2 regions of the Aliisedimentitalea scapharcae genome follow, and region 2 is predicted to be linked to the other one. Evidence: riboswitches for the same ligand, from Rfam matches in the RefSeq annotation. Region 2 holds a riboswitch; the other holds the start of a gene.

Region 1 (3,127 bases), 1.0 Mb from region 2:
ACCCCAGGTCCTGCAGGATCGGCACGGCGCGCTGGGCCGATAGGGTCGAAGCCTCGGCCCGATTGGGGGCGTCCTTGGGCAGGTTGACCAGATCGTGCAGATAGGCCGCAGCCATCAGAACCCGCAGGTTTACAGAGTCTTCGTGATCGGCCTGATGGCGGGCAATACGGTGGGCATTGGTCCAGACCCGATCCAGATGGGCCAGATCATGCGCCGGATCCTGATCCATCTGCTGGGCGACAAGGCGGCGCAGCCGCGCGTGAATGTCCTGCATCAGCCGATCGTGCCCTGGTTTTCGCCAATCTGACCACGATGCAGCAGCAGGTGATCCAGAATCACACAGGCCATCATCGCTTCGGCCACGGGCACGGCGCGGATGCCGACGCAGGGGTCATGACGACCCTTGGTAATGACTTCGATGGCGGTGCCGTCCTTGCGGATCGACTGACGCGGGGTCAGGATCGACGAGGTCGGTTTGACCGCAAAGCGCACCACCACGTCCTGTCCGGTGGAAATACCGCCCAGAATGCCGCCCGCGTGGTTCGACGAATATTCGGGACCGTTTTCGCCCATATAGATCTCGTCGGCGTTTTCCGTGCCACGCAACAGGGCTGCGGCCATGCCTTCGCCGATTTCGACGCCTTTGACCGCGTTGATCGACATCATCGCGGCGGCCAGATCGGTGTCGAGCTTGCCATAGATCGGAGCGCCGATCCCGGCGGGCACATTCCGGGCCACCACTTCGACAATGGCACCGACCGAATCGTGATCCTTGCGCAGCTTTTGCAGGTAGTCTTCCCATGCCTGCGCCTGATCTGCGCCCTGGGGGATCCAGAAATCATTCTGGTCAATCGCGTCCCAGTCGAATTGGGACCGGTCGATCTCCATCTCGCCCATGCGGGTCATGTAGCCTTTGATTTCCAGGTCAGGGACCAGTGCCTTGATCGCCGCGCGTGCGACGCCACCGGCGGCGACACGGGCTGCGGTTTCCCGGGCCGAGCTGCGCCCGCCACCGCGATAATCGCGGTTGCCGTATTTCTGGTGATAGGTGATGTCAGCGTGGCCGGGGCGAAACGTCTGGGCGATTTCGCCATAATCGCGCGACCGCTGGTCGGTGTTTTCGATCATCAGCTGAATCGGAGTGCCGGTGGATTTTCCGTCAAACACACCCGACAGGATTTTCACCGCATCCGGTTCGTTGCGCTGGGTTGTATTCTTGTTCTGACCCGGGCGGCGTTTGTCGAGCCAGAGTTGCAGCATCTCGGGTTCGATTGCCACATTGGGTGGGCACCCGTCCACGGTCGCACCCAATGCGGGTCCGTGGCTTTCACCCCAGGTGGTGACGCGGAAGAGGTGGCCAAAGCTGTTCATCGACATGGGACGCGGTCTCCTTTGGGGGATGTGATTAGCGACGCGTGGTCAGGGGCTCAAGCGGATTCGCGTGTTGGGATGTGGGTTGGGGGCGCTGCCCCCGTCACCTTTGGTGACTCCCCCGGGATATTTGGGGCCAGATGAACAGGGGATCAGTCCACTTGGTCCTGACTGTTAGGGCCTGATGGCTGCCATAGCTTGTGTTTGGTGGCATTGCGGCCTAGGGTCTGCGCCACCTCGGGGTGCACCATTGGTGCTGAGATGACACCCGTTGAACCTGAACCGGCTAAAACCGGCGGAGGGAAGGTTTCGGAGACATCCACCCTTGCCCTATCGCCGCAAAGGAGGATGAGATGAAACATCTTGCATTTGCAGCGGGACTTTTGAGCGCGACGGCAGCCTATGCCGAAACGCCTGAATTGACCGTTTATACCTATGACAGCTTTGTCTCCGATTGGGGCCCGGGCCCGGCGGTGGAAAAAGCGTTCGAAGACGTCTGTGGCTGTGACCTGAAGCTGGTCGGTGCCGGCGATGGTGCGGCGTTGCTGGCGCGGGTCAAGCTGGAAGGCGCACGGTCCGACGCAGATATCGTGCTGGGGTTGGACACCAATCTGACCGCTGCTGCGGCTGAAACCGGGCTGTTCGCCGTCCATGATGTGCGCGCCGATTATGCGTTGCCGGTCAGCTGGGAAGATCCGCTGTTCGTACCCTATGATTGGGGGTATTTCGCGTTCGTGCATAATGCCGATGCTGCCGCGCCGACGGATTTCAAGGCGCTGGGCGCCAGCGACAAGAAAATAGTGATTCAGGACCCGCGGTCGTCCACGCCCGGTTTGGGCCTGCTATTGTGGGTCAAGGCGGCCTATGGCGATGAGGCCCCGGCGATCTGGGAGGGGCTGGCCGACAATGTGGTCACCGTGACCAAAGGCTGGTCTGAAGCCTATGGCCTGTTTCTGGAGGGCGAAGCGGACATGGTGTTGTCCTATACGACATCTCCTGCTTATCACCTGATTGCCGAAGAAGATGCGTCCAAGGCAGCAGCATCATTCAGCGAAGGCCATTATATGCAGGTCGAAGTGGCCGGCAAGCTGGCCGCCAGCGACCAACCCGAACTGGCCGATCAATTCCTGGCGTTCATGGTGTCGGATGCGTTCCAGTCGATTATCCCCACGACCAATTGGATGTACCCGGCGGTCACTCCGGCGGCCGGTTTGCCGGATGGATTTGACACGTTGGTGACGCCCGAGAAATCGCTTTTGTTGCCTGCCTCCGAAGCGGCAGCCGTGCGGGATGTAGCCTTGGGCGAATGGCTCGGCGCGCTGAGCCAGTAAGCGCAGCCTCTGGGATTTGCGCGGCGATTGCTGTTGCCGCGCTGATTCTGGGGACGTTGTGCGCCGTTGTTTGGCGGGCCGAGGCCGGGTCGGGTCTGGGCCCGTCCGATTGGGCGGCGCTGCGGTTCACCGTGTTTCAGGCCAGCCTGTCGGCGCTGTTCAGCGTCGGGCTTGCGATTCCTGTGGCGCGGGCTTTGGCGCGGCGCAGGTTCTTTGGTCGCCGCCTTTTGATCGGGCTGTTGGGTGCGCCGTTTATCCTGCCGGTGATTGTTGCCATCTTGGGATTGCTCGAAGTGTTTGGGCGCGCCGGGTGGATCAGTACGGCATTGGGCTGGATCGGGATGGAGCCGATCCGCATTTATGGCCTGCATGGTGTCGTGCTGGCGCATGTGTTTTTCAATTTGCCGCTGGCAACCCGGTTGATC
Region 2 (3,127 bases):
CAACTCGAAAACCTGGATTGCTGGATTCTGGATGCGCTGCGTCGCAGCCCACATCCGACACATGTGCATTTGGACAAGGCCCTAGAGTGGATCAAACAGGTTCAGCCGCGCCGGGCCGTGTTGACCAACATGCATATCGACCTGGACTATGCCACGGTCGAGGCTGAAACCCCGGATCACATCACCCCTGCCTATGATGGCATGGTGATCCGTTACCCGCTCTGAGCGCTGCAATCCGCGCCCGCCCACATAACCGGTTTGGGGATATATCTCCCCGCTCCGCTTTCATCTCGCCAGAAAACTCCCGCCGGAGGCATCCTGAATGCGCCGCGCTCACCCCGGCTGGGATTGGGGCACCTCTACTGGACACGCGGCCATGTTCCAGAGCTTGATCGACGTCATCCTGCCCGTTTTTCTGGTGATTGGCGCAGGCTATGCCACCACCCAAGCGGGGTATTTCAAGGCGCAGCACATCGACGGGATCATGCGGTTCACCCAGGGGTTTGCCATTCCCTGTCTGCTGTTTCGCGCCATCGCCGATCTGGATCTCTCGGCCAGCTTTGACCCGGCATTGCTGGTCAGCTTCTATTCTGCGGCCTTCCTGTGTTTCCTGGCTGGGGTCTGTGGGGCGCGGCTGATTTTCAAACGTGACTGGGAGGACGCCATAGCCATAGGGTTCTGCTGCCTGTTTTCCAATTCGGTGCTGCTGGGCCTGCCGATCACCGAACGCGCCTATGGGGCGGAAAACCTGACCGGGAATTATGCCATCGTCGCCTTTCATTCGCCGTTCTGTTACGGCGTCGGCATTACCGCGATGGAGATCGTGCGCAACCGGGGCAGCGGGAGCCTGAAAACTGTCACGTCGGTGTTGAATGCGATGTTCAGGAACGTGCTGATTCTGGGAATCGCGCTGGGGTTCATCGTGAATCTGACCGGTTTCATAATACCAGAAGCCGTAGATAGTGCCCTGTCTCTGGTCATACGTGCGGCCCTGCCCGGAGCGCTTTTTGCGCTGGGAGGGGTGCTGGTCCAATACCGGCCCGAAGGTGATTTGAAGGCGATCTTCTATGTCTGCACCATATCTCTTCTGCTCCACCCCACCCTGGTCTGGATGTTTGGAAAAACCGTGTCTCTTCAACAGGATCTATACAGGTCTGGCGTTTTGACGGCGGCCATGGCCCCCGGATTCAACGGCTATATTTTTGCCAATATGTACAACCGTGCCAAACGGGTTGCGGCCTCCTCGGTGCTGATCGCAACCGGACTTAGCCTCTTTACCGTCTGGGGCTGGCTCATCGTGCTGGACTGAAATTTCCCGGTTGACGCGAACCGCCCCCACCCCCTACCAATTGGCCCACGCAGGGGGGTCCCGCCTAGGGGACTGAGAGGCTGACAGGGCATATGCCCGGTGATGCGACCCTTTGAACCTGACCCAGTTGATACTGGCGTAGGAAGCTAGGTTTGCATCGCTGTGGGGGCCGTACTCTCCCGCATCGTGCAAGTCCCGAACAAGAGGGCCTGTACACCCTCTGTTTCCCTCGGCCTAACCTCATCTGGTGTCTTTTTGAGTTGAGAGCTTGAGGAGCACCGAAATGAACGTCCCCAATCCCAAAATCACCACGGGCGAATTGCCTGCGTCGCGCAAGATTTATGTCCCGGGCCAGATGCACCCGGATGTGCGCGTGCCGATGCGCGAAATCTCTGTACACCCCACCGCGGGCGAAGCGCCGCTGCCAGTCTATGACAGCTCGGGCCCCTATACCGATCCCAACGTGCTGACCGACATCAAACAGGGTCTGGAGCCCCTGCGCCGCAAATGGATCGAAGCCCGTGGTGATGTCGAGGAATACGACGGGCGTGACATCACCGCCGCAGACAACGGCTTTGTCGAAGGCGACCGCCTGACGCCTGAATTTCCGGTCAAACCACGCCCCCTGCGCGGCAAGGACGGCAAGGCCGTGACCCAGCTGGCTTATGCCCGCGCCGGGATCGTCACACCCGAAATGGAGTATATCGCGATCCGCGAAAACCAGCTGCGCGACCTGTCACCCTGTCATGGTGCGACAGACCGCGATGGTCACGACTGGGGGGCCAATATCCCCGACTATGTCACGCCCGAATTTGTCCGCGACGAAGTCGCCGCCGGGCGCGCCATCATCCCGTCAAACATCAACCACCCGGAATCCGAGCCTATGATCATCGGGCGCAACTTCTTGGTCAAGATCAATGCCAATATGGGCACCTCGGCTGTCACCTCCTCCATGGAGGAAGAGGTCGACAAGATGGTCTGGTCGATCCGCTGGGGCGCTGACACCGTCATGGATCTGTCGACGGGGCGCAACATCCACAACACCCGTGAATGGATCATTCGCAACGCGCCTGTGCCCATCGGCACCGTGCCGATGTATCAGGCGCTGGAAAAGGTAAACGGCATCGCCGAAGACCTGACCTGGGAGGTGTTCCGCGACACGCTGATCGAACAAGCCGAACAGGGCGTGGACTATTTCACCATTCACGCGGGCGTGCGGCTGCACATGGTGCCGATGACCGTCAATCGCGTGACCGGTATCGTGTCGCGGGGCGGTTCGATCATGGCGAAATGGTGCCTGCACCACCACAAGGAGTCGTTCCTCTATGAACACTTCGAAGAGATCTGCGAGATCTGCCGCCAGTATGACGTTGCCTTCTCGCTTGGGGATGGTCTGCGCCCCGGATCAATTGCTGATGCCAATGACGAAGCACAATTTGCCGAGCTGGAAACCCTGGGTGAGCTGACCAAGATCGCCTGGGCCAAGGACTGCCAGGTGATGATCGAAGGGCCGGGCCATGTCGCCATGCACAAGATCAAGGAAAACATGGACAAGCAGCTGGCCTGTTGTGACGAAGCACCGTTTTACACGCTTGGACCACTGACCACCGATATCGCACCCGGCTATGACCACATCACCTCTGGCATCGGGGCGGCCATGATCGGCTGGTTCGGCTGTGCCATGCTGTGTTACGTGACGCCCAAGGAACATCTGGGCCTACCCGACCGGGACGACGTGAAAACCGGCGTGATCACCTATAAAATCGCCGCCCATGCCGCCGATCTGGCCAAGGGTCTGCCCGGTGCCCAGCGTCGCGA

Evidence for each region. A riboswitch is a leader RNA that binds a small molecule or an ion and turns the genes downstream of it on or off. The one in region 2 is predicted to bind thiamine pyrophosphate.
Region 1: linked by a shared signal. The riboswitch ahead of thiB (thiamine ABC transporter substrate binding subunit) and the one ahead of thiC (phosphomethylpyrimidine synthase ThiC) in region 2 are both predicted to bind thiamine pyrophosphate.

What each region holds. Positions count from the first base shown of each region.
Region 1 is NZ_CP123584.1:398,059-401,185, forward strand. Features, by position in the region: gene QEZ52_RS01965 (HD domain-containing protein) at 1-274, opposite strand, end outside; gene aroC (chorismate synthase) at 274-1,377, opposite strand; TPP riboswitch at 1,600-1,692, shown strand; gene thiB (thiamine ABC transporter substrate binding subunit) at 1,725-2,702, shown strand; gene QEZ52_RS01980 (thiamine/thiamine pyrophosphate ABC transporter permease ThiP) at 2,678-3,127, shown strand, end outside.
Region 2 is NZ_CP123584.1:1,419,461-1,422,587, reverse strand. Features, by position in the region: gene QEZ52_RS06680 (MBL fold metallo-hydrolase) at 1-225, shown strand, start outside; gene QEZ52_RS06675 (AEC family transporter) at 377-1,309, shown strand; TPP riboswitch at 1,351-1,471, shown strand; gene thiC (phosphomethylpyrimidine synthase ThiC) at 1,593-3,127, shown strand, end outside.